3 regions of the Alteromonas sp. ABH4_452 genome follow, and region 3 is predicted to be linked to each of the others. Evidence: predicted binding sites of a transcription regulator. Region 3 holds the regulator's gene; each other region holds the start of a gene.
The links. The regulator sigma-54, encoded in region 3, starts transcription at its own class of promoters, with help from an activator protein. The targets are predictions, from matches to a motif close to GTTGGCACGNNNNTNGNNT.
Positions count from the first base shown of each region.

Region 1: the regulator sigma-54 is predicted to act here: its motif matches at 1,847-1,865, upstream of glnK (P-II family nitrogen regulator).
Region 2: the regulator sigma-54 is predicted to act here: its motif matches at 1,411-1,429, upstream of ACYX4N_RS15100 (EF-hand domain-containing protein).

Region 1 covers NZ_CM149973.1:4,457,842-4,462,112, reverse strand. Annotated here, with positions in the region: gene ACYX4N_RS19165 (helix-turn-helix domain-containing protein) at 19-759, shown strand; gene ACYX4N_RS19160 (hypothetical protein) at 835-1,689, opposite strand; gene glnK (P-II family nitrogen regulator) at 1,932-2,270, shown strand; gene ACYX4N_RS19150 (ammonium transporter family protein) at 2,303-3,550, shown strand; gene ggt (gamma-glutamyltransferase) at 3,786-4,271, shown strand, end outside.
Region 2 covers NZ_CM149973.1:3,507,680-3,511,950, reverse strand. Annotated here, with positions in the region: gene ACYX4N_RS15105 (EAL domain-containing protein) at 1-1,273, shown strand, start outside; gene ACYX4N_RS15100 (EF-hand domain-containing protein) at 1,574-1,855, shown strand; gene ACYX4N_RS15095 (sensor histidine kinase) at 1,918-3,315, shown strand; gene ACYX4N_RS15090 (hypothetical protein) at 3,317-3,901, shown strand; gene ACYX4N_RS15085 (sigma 54-interacting transcriptional regulator) at 3,898-4,271, shown strand, end outside.
Region 3 covers NZ_CM149973.1:4,069,609-4,073,879, forward strand. Annotated here, with positions in the region: gene lptA (lipopolysaccharide transport periplasmic protein LptA) at 1-521, shown strand, start outside; gene lptC (LPS export ABC transporter periplasmic protein LptC) at 1-7, shown strand, start outside; gene lptB (LPS export ABC transporter ATP-binding protein) at 524-1,249, shown strand; gene ACYX4N_RS17460 (RNA polymerase factor sigma-54) at 1,323-2,804, shown strand; gene hpf (ribosome hibernation promoting factor) at 2,835-3,122, shown strand; gene ptsN (PTS IIA-like nitrogen regulatory protein PtsN) at 3,136-3,579, shown strand; gene rapZ (RNase adapter RapZ) at 3,663-4,271, shown strand, end outside.

The sequences.
Region 1 (4,271 bases), 390 kb from region 3:
TAAAAGGTTGAAATCAGTGTGAGTAACGATAGCGAAATAAATCAAGAGACAGCACTTCCCTCACTTTCAATTCGTTCTTATACCAGAAAAGCACGCAGTCACGCTCACCCATTTTATCAGTTAGTATTGCCTGTAAATGGGCATATAGAAATAGCACAAGACGATTTTACAGGCAGCGTCGGTGTAGGGGAGGGAGTGTGTATAGCGCCATTCGAGGTACATAGTTTTAGTGCAAACGAAAATGCAAAGTTTATGGTCGCCGACTTACTTTCAGTACCGGTACAGTTGCAAGACAAACACAATCCTATTTTTCAGGTTAATACCGCCCTTCAAGCTTTCTTAAGCTTTGTCGAAGTGCAATTAACGAATTACGCGTTTTACGGACAGGATGAAATGACCGCGTTATTTCAGGTGTTACTGGCGAAAAGCGAGGTGGGCGGGGGAACAGACAAGCGGATCACCCAAGTAATAAGCCATATACATAGTGACTTAGGGGCATCGCATTCGTTGCAGTTGCTTTCAGAGATGGCCTGTATGGGAACCACACAGTTCAAAACTCGGTTTAAACAAACCACTGGTCTTAGCTTACGTGATTACCTAGTGAAGATAAGGATGGAGAAAGCCAAAGCACTGCTTAGAAACACCGATACGCCTATGTCGAGCATAGCTCAATCAACGGGGTACGAAGATGTTGCTGCATTCAGCCGCCGATTCAAAGCCTATTTCGGGCAACCACCAAAGTCTTTTAAAAGAAAGTAATCACGCTTTGCTAAAGGGGGACACTAGTCGGCTACGGACTATCGCAAAAAAGAGCATGGCAAAAATCAATACGCGCTAGTTTCGCTCTTCATCTTTGGGCAGTTTATTCACTCTCGCATCTATAAAACGTTTGTGATCGTCCATTTTGGTGCATTTTAAAGTGCCTCCGGCAAAACCGCTTAATATCGCCAAGGTTTTATTGGTCGTACTGCTACAGTTTACTTGTTTTGACGGGCGTCTATTTTCACTAGCTTGCATTTCTTGTGTACTTGGCCCGCTTAATATAGGGCTATCTTTTCGTTCTTGGAAATTCCTTGCTGCTTGCTCTGCGTCTTCAGCTACTTTTTCACTGTTGTATTTTTCAAAATAAAGCGCAGCGCCATCTTTGACCGATAAATTTAACGAACCCGCGCGACGATTTGCATCTTTTGAAAGAGTCGGCGTTGGTGGCGTAGTAATTGGCTTATTTTCTACCTGGGCTTGCTGTATTTCGGGCTCAGCAACTTTCTGCTGCTTTGCTTCAGGAATTTCAGAAATTTTAGTTTTACTATCAGGTGCTTCGGTGGATTGAGTGACATCAGACTTCAGTTCAATTTCTTGCCTTTTAGCGGAAGCATCGACTGCTTTAGTGTCTTCTAATTCGGCTTGGATTGAGGGGCGCGGAGTTGGAGGGTAGTATAGTCTGGCACTAATCTCAGGTGTTCGCTCTGAAACATTTACACGAGCTTTTTGATTATCAATACTCAATTGAGAAAGTAAGACAACCAAAATCACCCCAAATACGTGAACACCACATGAAACTAATAGCGGTCGCCACGCCGCTTTTTTGGCAACGGAGTGGTGCTCTGTACTGCGTTCTGGCGCAAAGAAAGAAGGCGTGATAGTTGTCATAGTAAACAACAGACCATTCACGCTATCGAATAGTTCCATCCTAATTTCATCGCACTTATTAGTCACCTTACCTCAGCAATTTTCTCGACCGCTTCATAATTGGGCATTTTTTAACGGGTGCACCATAAATGTGCATTATTTTTGTGCATGATCATCTTCCTTGTAAGTATATGTCTGATTTATATGAAGAAACATTTGTGGCATGGCTCTTGGTTTATCTTCCCATAGTTGGAAACACGACCATAAATCACAGAATAACCAAAACAAACTGGGAGCAACTCATGAAACTAGTCACAGCGATCATCAAGCCGTTCAAGCTAGATGATGTTCGTGAAGCCATTTCAGAAATCGGTATCGACGGCTTGACCGTGACCGAAGTGAAGGGCTTTGGACGTCAAAAAGGACACACTGAACTTTACCGTGGAGCGGAATATCAGGTGGATTTTCTACCTAAAGTCAAACTGGAAATTGCTGTTCAGGATGATCAAGTAGAGCGCCTGGTAGAAGCCATCGTTGGCGCTGCCAAAACAGGCAAAATTGGAGACGGCAAGGTGTTTGTTTACGACCTTGAGCACGCCGTTCGTATTCGAACTGGTGAGTCGGATAGCGACGCGCTGTAAGCCACAACGATATATTTGCGGAGAAAACCATAATGGAAATCACTTTTGAACTTGGGTATGCGCTAGATACCTTTTATTTTCTAATCTGCGGTGCACTGGTTATGTGGATGGCTGCAGGTTTTGCGATGCTTGAAGCTGGTCTTGTTCGAGCGAAAAACACCACAGAAATTCTAACTAAAAACGTGGCACTATTTGCAATTGCTTGCACCATGTACATGATTTGCGGCTACGGCATTATGTATGGCGGCGGCGACTGGGGTCCTTTCTTAAGCGGTATCATGGCTGATGGCGCAACAGGTGTCGCTGAAGAGCCAGCAACATATGCACCTTCTGCTGACTTCTTCTTCCAAGTAGTATTTGTTGCAACAGCAATGTCTATCGTATCTGGTGCGGTTGCTGAGCGTATGAAGCTTTGGGCATTCCTAGCATTCGCAGTTGTTATGACAGGTTTTATCTACCCAATGGAAGGTGCTTGGACGTGGGGCGGCGAAGCGGTATTCGGTATGTATACGCTTGGTGACCTAGGTTTCTCTGACTTTGCTGGCTCTGGTATTGTTCACATGGCCGGCGCGGCTGCGGCGCTTGCTGGTGTGCTTGTACTTGGTGCGCGTAAAGGTAAATACACTGCAGACGGCAAAGTAAATGCTATCCCTGGTGCTAACCTGCCGCTGGCAACATTAGGTACATTCATCCTTTGGATGGGTTGGTTTGGTTTTAACGGTGGTTCAGTACTGGCTACTGCAACTGTTGAAAGTGCAAACTCAGTAGCAATCGTATTTATGAACACGAATGCTGCAGCTGCGGGTGGTGCAATTGCTGCACTTATCGTTGCACGTATTCTATTCGGTAAAGCTGACCTAACTATGGTACTTAACGGTGCGCTTGCGGGTCTTGTTGCTATCACTGCAGAGCCATCTACACCAACGCCTCTTCAAGCGACTCTATTTGGTGGCCTAGGCGGTATACTGGTAGTGCTTAGCATTGTTGCACTAGATAAACTTAAGATTGACGATCCAGTGGGCGCAATTTCAGTTCACGGTGTGGTTGGTCTACTAGGTCTAATCCTTGTACCTTTCACAAATGACGGTTCAAGCATCTCTGGTCAGCTAATTGGCGCCGCGACTATCTTTGTATGGGTATTTGTCGTGAGCCTAGTGGTATGGCTAGTGATTAAAGCGGTAATGGGTGTACGTGTGAGCGAAGAAGAAGAGTTCGACGGCGTAGACATGAGCGAGTGCGGTCTGGAAGCATACCCAGACTTCACAAGCGGCCGCTCGTAAGAGAGTCTTGATTAGGCAAATGAAATAACAATAATAATGCCTTGTTACTTCGTTTAAGCCCCGCAGTTGCGGGGCTTTTTTCGTTTAAAGTAATGTGCTTTTTAGTTGCTATAAGACTAAGGAAAAGGCCCTAGGCGTAATGTGACAATAACGCTACACTATGTTTTCCGGGGCTTAGGTTTTAAAGGGTTTAGGCTAGATTTATCAACGGCAACGTTTTTGTAAAAGGATAGTTATGACTGTAAGTGTGCGACTACTACCTTTGATATTGGCTTTTTTCAGTATCAATTGTTTGGGCTATGACAGAATAACGGGGCAACCCTTTGCAAGTCGCTCAGAAGTTATTGCGAAGAACGGCATGGCGGCCACTAGCCAACCATTAGCCACGCAAGTGGCGTTGGATATTTTAAAACAAGGTGGTAGCGCGGTTGACGCAGCCATTGCGGCCAACGCCATGTTGGGGTTGGTTGAGCCAACAGGTAGCGGTATTGGCGGCGACTTATTTGCCATTGTGTGGGATGCAAAAGAAGAAAAGCTGGTAGGTTTAAATGCCTCTGGACGATCACCACGACAGCTAACCAAAAAGGTCTTTGCTGAGCGCGGTCTTCATCAAATACCCAAATTTGGTCCTCTGCCCGTATCTGTCCCTGGTGCTGTAGATGGTTGGTTCGCGCTACACGAGAAGTTTGGCAAACTGCCTATGTCAGCGTTGCTCACGCCA
Region 2 (4,271 bases), 560 kb from region 3:
GTTACCTAACAGGCAGTTTGTTCTTGATAATTTGAGACTGGAATTAGCCCGAGCAAAAAGAAATGACGAAGATCTATTGTTGCTATTTTTCGATCTCGACGGCTTCAAAGGGATAAATGATTCGTTAGGGCACGAAACCGGCGACCTTATTTTAATAGAAGTTGCAGATCGCGTGCAGTGTTTACTTAGAGACGGTGACTTATTTGCTCGTTTAGGCGGCGACGAGTTTTTAGTCCTCCCAGATAGAGATGCGACTGCAGAACAAGCAAAGAGTTTAGCTACGCGACTAATTACAGCGTTCAACGAGCCCTTTGAACTCAGGGGACTCTCGCTTACCGTGGGGTTGAGTGTTGGCGTGGCTACTGCGTCTGATGCAGGATATGATTTAAGTGAACTTATGAGTAACGCTGACTTAGCCATGTATCGTTCAAAAGCAAAGGGAAGGGGAAGTTACACATTATTTACGCCGGATATGGTGGAATCTCACAAGCGTAAACTGCATCTAGCCAATGGTATTGAACAAGGTATAACCAACGATGAGTTTGTTGTTTATTACCAAGTAAAAGTAAACAACAACGGTAACGTAATTGGCGTTGAAGCATTGATTCGTTGGAAGCATCCTGAGTTTGGCCTTGTCATGCCAAACGAGTTTATTCCTATCGCAGAGCAAGGCGGGAAGATCACTGCCATTACGCAATGGGTTATCAGTCGTGTTTGCATGGATATGCCTGACCTCATGCGCTGGGCAAAGGGAGCTTTTAGGGCTTCTATTAATCTATCCGGTCATGATTTGAGAAGCAATCAACTGTTCGATTATATCTACAATACTTTTGCGCTCTATGACGTAAACCCCGAGAATATCGAATTTGAAGTTACCGAAAGTGCTTATCTTGAAAACTTCTCCCTTTCCAATAAGTTTTTCAGGCGCATTAGTAATATGGGGTGTGCGATTGCGCTTGATGACTTTGGTACCGGTTATTCATCTTTGAGTTATCTCACTCAAATTAATATAGATACCCTCAAAGTAGACAGGCAGTTTGTGTTGGAGCTTCAATCTTCAGAACGCAGCCGACTAGTAACAGGCGCTATAATCGATTTGGCAAAACGCCTATCACTTTCTGTTTGCGCTGAGGGGATAGAAAACCTTGATCAATGGCGCTATCTGATAGAACACGGTTGTGACAATGTTCAGGGGTTCATGTTCAGCAAACCTATTCCCATCAATGACCTTGTTACTTCTCCTTGCCATTTTAAAGCTGAACAGTTTAGCTGATGCTAAAATATGTATGTCGGTATTGTTGCCGACATGCACTTACTACCAGTGTTTCTTTATTGCAACACCTGTCCATGAGTTACCCACATTAAAAGTTCGACTTTCTCTTAAAGGTGTGATTTGAAATGGTTTTTTATTGTGGCCTGAAAATCGCATAGCAAGTTTCGATGTACTAATGATGTGGTTAATCGAAGACTAATGGTAATATCCATATGCCTTAACTATTCTTTGGTGGAAGAATCCATAGGATAGACATTGGTGAATTGAGAAGGATTTTGAAAAGCGTTTAGCGGAGGATTCATGATGAAACGTCTCGAAAAAGTTTTCTTAGCACTTTGTGCCGTTGCAGCTGTACAGGCTATTTCAGTAGCCGATGCGCATGCTACACCAGCGCGCACGCTTATGCAGAAATTAGATATAGACAAAGATGGTCTTATTTCACTTAAGGAAGCAGTAAGACACACAGAACTACTGCGAAACTTTGGGCTGATTGACGACAATGAAGACGGTAAGCTTTCTGAAGCCGAGTTGGCAAAGAGCAAGCTTACGCCAGGTAACAAAAAGCTCACCGCGAGTGAGTAGATAAGAATATCAACATCAATGAGGGTAGGGTTCTGATAAACAAGGTATCGTTTGGTGAGCGCTTGGTACAACTTGGTTCACTAAGGCAGTTAACGTTAGGAAGTTTTGTACTGGCCCTTATTCCCCTTATTGCGCTTCTTTGGCAAAGCCAAAGCGACTTAGCCAAGGTAGGTCAAATGACTACCCTTGAAACACGCTTTGTAGTGGATGTCGTAAGTGATATGCAACGTCTGGACAATGCAGTGGTCGATGTTGAGCGCAGCATCAGACAGTTTGCCGTTTTACGTAACGACAGGGTGGCGCAGCTCTCTGATAATGCCATAGACCAGTTTGCTGTGGCGGCCGATAACTTGTGTCAGGCGCTTTCCGTGCCAGCAACCTGTTCCCGTTTATCTGAGCAGCTTAATCAACTCGCTGAATACCGTGCCATTGAAGATCAGCTGCTGCTCAATGCGTATTTAGCATCAGTAGGAGATAGTGTCGACCAGCTGCGCGACGATGTAGAAGCGGCCATTACAGAACGGGTTAAAGTACAACAAGACGACTTAAACGCCATGCAGGCGAAACAGGCATGGTCTACCGCAATGCTGGTTAGTGTGTCGCTACTCCTCATATTGATGGGAAGCCAACTGATTGTAAACCCCGTTAATAACCTCAAAAAAATTATTCGGATCATGGCACATAGCGATGGTCAGCTTCCGCCATTGTCTAAGCAGGCACCTAGGGAACTTATTGATGTAGAAAAAGATTTGCATTGGCTTTATGAGCGTTTGCAGCAGCTGGAGCACATCAGAACCGCACTTTTAAGACATGCCGCACACGAACTAAAAACCCCCCTAGCAAGCATTAAAGAAGGCTGCAGTTTGTTGTCAGAGAACGTGGTAGGCGAATTGAATAACGCTCAACGAGAAGTTTTGTCATTACTTACTGCAAGTACCCAGCGTCTCAATACTTTGGTTGAGAAACTACTCGACTACAATCTGCTACTACAACAAGCACAGCCTAAAATTGTAGAAAGTAATGCAAATAAATTAGTTGATGCCTGTTTAGAGGATTACGCCCTTGCCATTCAAGATAGAGAGGTAGATGTAAATATTTCCTCACCTTCAATACATGTAGACGAGGAATTATTCAGAAGAATACTTGATAATCTAGTGTCCAATGCTGTAGCACACGGAGCAGTTGGACGACCGATAAATATTAGCCTTTATAACAAAAATGATAACCTTGTACTGGATGTCGCCAACAGAGGAAAACGCATAGCGCCGGAATCAGTACACACGCTGTTTGAACCTTTTATCCGCGGGACCGAGCCGAGAAACGACAATGTTATCGGAACGGGGTTAGGATTATCAATTGTTGCCGATTGCGCTCGACTAATGCATGGTGATGTAAAAGTGGTAGATGTAGACTATGCCGATGTTTGCTTTAGAGTGACCATTCCGCAACAGGAAAAATAAAATGAGAATAAGTGGTTTAATTGTTGCCTTACTGGTACTGACAGGATGTCAGAGTTTAACTAGAAACAGCAGCAACACAGGTGAGCCAGAAAAAGTGACACCTGTAACAAAAATAGAACGTGGTATCTGTTTGTTTAACGAGCCGCCCCCAGTTTTCGAACACAATTGTGATGCAGCCTATTGGCTCAATACGTGGATTGCAGCAGCTAATCAACCTTGGTTAGAGCGCAAACAGGCTTTAAAAGCATTAGGGGATTCAGCGTTTGACACCATCCATGCTTATATTTTAACGCTACCCACTGATACCCCTTATCAAGACAGGTTGCGCGCACAACTAGCACTAAATGATATCGCGGGCACATTCACGGCAGAAGCCCAAGAAGTAGTTAATGTTATTGCTGCTTCGCAAAACAATCAGATAATGCAGCTTGAGTCTGCAATGGTGGTGTTGGAACAAGAAAATACATCTCGTGGAGAGAAGGTTAAGGCGCTAGAACAAGAAGCCGTTAACCTGCGTAAAAAATTAGAAGAACTGTTGCAAATAGAAGCAACACTGATGGACAAAAACAGGAGTACACAACAGTGAGCGAAAAGGCGAGTAGTAACCCTAACTTATTGTTGGTTGATGATGATAAAAGCTTATTGCGCTTGTTGACCATTCGCCTTGAAGGCGAGGGATACACAGTGACCGCAGTGGAAGACGGTCAATCGGCGTTGAGAAAACTTCAGAACGATAACTATGATGTTGTATTAAGCGACCTACGCATGCCGGGCTTAGACGGTTTGAGCCTATTTGAAGAGATAATGGGAATTAGAAAAGACATTCCTGTTATCTTGATGACGGCGCATGGCACTATTGCAGATGCGGTTGCTGCCACTCAGCGCGGTGTCTTTGGTTTCTTACCGAAACCTGTTGATCACGATGAATTGCGCGCATTATTACAAAAAGCATTGAG
Region 3 (4,271 bases):
CAACTAGCCTTCTACTTGCCATCGCTAGCGGTGCGGTAATAGCCAGTGAAGAAGATTTTTCACAACCCATTAAGATAGGGTCAAACACCCAATTTATTGATGGTAAAAACAAAACCGCGCTGTACAAGGAAGATGTACTTATTACCCAAGGTTCACTCCTAATCGAAGCTGATGAAGTAGAAGTAATAGCTACAGATGGCAGCGGCCGTGAAATATTTATCGCCCGTGGCAACCCTGCTAGCTATTCTCAATCACTAGAAGACGGTACACCGGTATCAGCGAAAGCCAATGAAATTCGCTATGAAGTAATTAATCGCACTATTTCTCTGGCGGGTAATGCTGAGCTACAGCAAGATACCAGTAAAGTGCAAGGTGATAAGATTACGTTCGATATGATTACGGAACAATTGCTTGCAACGGGTGGTGCCGGTGAAGATGGTGAAGGTCGTGTAACCACAGTATTTACTCCTGACACCATTCGTAAAACATCGTCTAAGAAAGACAACGAGGACAATGAATAGCAATGGCAACTTTGAGCGCTAAAAACCTTGCTAAATCGTATAAATCGCGACAGGTTGTTCGCGATGTAAGCCTTTCAGTGTCTACCGGTCAAATTGTTGGTCTTCTCGGCCCTAACGGCGCTGGTAAGACCACCACTTTTTACATGATTGTAGGCTTAGTCAACTTAGACAAAGGCAAGATCGAAATTGATGATAATGAGCTTACTCACCAGCCAATGCATGAGCGCGCACGCCGCGGTATAGGCTACCTCCCGCAAGAGGCATCAATATTTAGAAAGCTTACGGTACATGAAAATATCATGGCCATTTTGCAAACCCGTAAAGATTTAAATTCACAGCAGCAAGAAGAAGAAGCAGATGCCCTACTTGATGAATTTAATATCAACCATATACGTAATAGTACGGGCATGAGCTTGTCAGGGGGAGAACGGCGTCGCGTAGAGATTGCTCGAGCTCTGGCAGCAAAACCACAATTTATTTTGTTAGACGAACCATTTGCCGGTGTTGATCCAATATCAGTTAATGATATAAAGAAGATAATACAGCATCTGCGAGATAGGGGTATTGGTATCCTTATCACGGACCATAACGTACGCGAAACATTGGATGTTTGCGAAAAAGCGTACATTGTGAGTCATGGCGAGCTTATTGCGCAAGGAACTGCGGAACAGGTTTTAAGTAATCAAAAAGTAAGGGACGTATACCTAGGCGAACAATTCAGGCTATAGTTAGTGTAACCGAATTGTCATTTTTCAGTTTCGCTCTGGTATATTTAATTTAGAGCATTTAAATAAGACGTAGATGAAACCATCTTTACAGCTAAAATTTAGCCAACAACTTACCATGACACCTCAGCTTCAGCAGGCTATTAAACTGCTGCAGCTTTCTACGCTTGATCTCCAGCAAGAGATACAAGAAGCCCTCGATTCTAATCCGCTTTTAGAAGTGGAAGAAGGTAACGACGAGCCACAAGTAGAAAAGAATAATGTCGATAGTGACGATAGCGCTGCTGAAGCGACCGCTTCTGCATCAAGCGATACGCTAGAAGCAGGAGATGCACTGGAGAAGAATGATCTTCCCGATGAGCTACCTATCGACAGTACCTGGGATGAGTATTATTCGGCTTCTTCCGCGCCTGCACCTGGCCCATCTAATGATGATGAACAAATCTTCCAAGGTGAGACCACAGAAGACATCCAAGAACATCTTCTTTGGCAAATGCGCCTCACTCATTTTTCAGATACTGACCGCGCTATCGCTACAGCAATCATCGACTCAATTGACGAATCAGGTTATTTAACCGTTACTCTTGACGACATCTTAGAAGCGGTCAACGACGATGATCTAGAAGAGCCTATCGAAATGGACGAAATAGAGTGTGTGCTTAAGCGCATTCAAATGTTCGACCCCATTGGTTCAGGTTCTCGTACACCTCAAGAGTGTCTTATGGTGCAATTGCGCCAGTTTTCAGAAGACACACCGTGGCTTGCTGAAGCGAAGCAGCTTATTGAGGAATATTCAGACTTACTGAGCAGTAAAGACTACCGCACGCTAATGCGTAAGAGCCGATTGAAAGAAGATCAGCTGCGCGAAGCAATGCGTTTACTTCAAACCTTGAATCCTCGCCCAGGTAGTGCTTTAGTTACTAAAGAGCCTGAGTACGTTATTCCTGATGTCTCAGTAACCAAGAAAAATGGCCGTTGGGTGGTTGAGCTGAACCCCGACAGTCTGCCTAAATTAAGCGTAAACCAACAGTACGCAGCGATGAGTCGTCGTGCCAAGAACAGCAGCGATTCACAATTCATCCGCTCACACATGCAAGAGGCCAAGTGGTTCATAAAGAGCCTTGAATCTCGCAACGATACCTTAATGAAGGTTGCAAATTGCATTGTGCAGCAGCAAATGGGCTTTTTTGAGCACGGCCCGGAAATGATGAAACCAATGGTGCTAAATGATGTCGCAGAAATGGTAGATATGCACGAATCGACTATTTCGCGTGTAACAACGCAGAAGTATATGCATACGCCCCGTGGCATCTTCGAATTGAAGTATTTCTTCTCAAGCCACGTAGCAACAGAGTCAGGTGGTGAGTGTTCATCTACAGCGATTCGTGCATTGATCAAGAAGTTAGTGGCTGCGGAAAATCCTAGCAAGCCGCTAAGTGATAGCAAGATTGCTTCATTGTTGGCCGAGCAAGGCATAAAAGTCGCTCGGCGAACAATAGCAAAATACCGGGAATCATTGTCGATCCCGCCGTCGAACCAACGCAAAAGCCTTATTTAAACGGGCTTAATAATATAAGGAAGACGAAATATGCAAATCAACCTTACTGGTCATCATGTCGAAATCACCGACTCTTTGCGTAATTATGTCGATACGAAGTTCAGCAAACTTGAACGTCACTTTGATCACATTTCTAATGTGCATGTCATCCTGAACGTTGAAAAATTAAATCAAAAAGCTGAAGCGACTGTTCATTTAAGTGGCGCTGAAGTATTCGCATCCTCAGAAAATACCGACATGTATGCGGCGATTGACAGCATGGTTGATAAACTCGACCGGCAGGTAATCAAGCATAAGGAAAAACTGAAAAAACATTAGTAGTTAATTGAGCATGGATATACAAGCCATCGTAAGTCTGGACCGCACCGAGTGTGCGGTTCAGTGTAATAGTAAAAAGCGAATTCTTGAGATCATCGCTGATATCGCTGCCAAGCATAACGACAACATCGACCAGGCAACGGTTCTAAATAGCTTGATGGCTCGAGAACGTATGGGTAGCACGGGTATTGGTAACGGGATAGCACTGCCTCACGGTCGCTTGGCCGGCCTTGAGAAGGTAATAGCAATCGTTGTAACAAGTACACCAGCTATCAACTTTGATGCCCTAGACGAAAAGCCCGTAGACATATTCTTTGCTCTTCTCGTTCCCGAAGAGCAAACCGAAGGACACCTTCAGACACTGGCTACCGTAGCCGGTAAGCTAAGCGACAAAGAAACGATTAAAACAATACGTCGTGCAACAACCAGCGACGAAATTATTTCTGCATTAAGTTAAACAAAAAGTGCCTACACCTCATAGGTAGGCGCTTTATTCGACAACTCGTATGTGATGAAACCAGAATATAAGGGAGAGTTTAGGTGAAGCTGATCATAATCAGTGGTCGTTCGGGGTCTGGTAAGTCTGTCGCACTTCGCGCATTGGAAGACTTAGGTTATTACTGTGTTGATAATATCCCAGTAAATTTGCTTCCCACCCTCACCCATACTGTTGTTGATGAATACGATCAAGTTGCGGTAAGTATTGACGTTAGGAACCTACCCAAAAACCCTGACGACTTGGTAGAGATTCTAGACTACCTGCCTTCTTCTTGGTCGATGACTATAGTGTACATTGACGCAAGCGATGACGTTCTGGTTAAGCGTTTTAGCGAAACTCGCCGTCTTCACCCTTTAGCTAAGCTAAATAAGTCTCTATCGGAGGCTATTAGGGCGGAGTCTGCGCTTCTTGCGCCAATTACTGAACGCGCCGATTTATACCTAGATACAGACAAGCTAACAATACATCAACTCGCCGAATTGATCCGTGAACGTATATTGGGTAAGAAAAGTTCACGCCTTGTTCTTGTCTTTGAGTCGTTTGGCTTTAAACACGGCATACCTAAAGATGCTGACTACGTTTTTGACGCGCGTTTTTTACCTAACCCGCATTGGGAGCCAGACCTTAAACACTTAACTGGGTTAGATGCC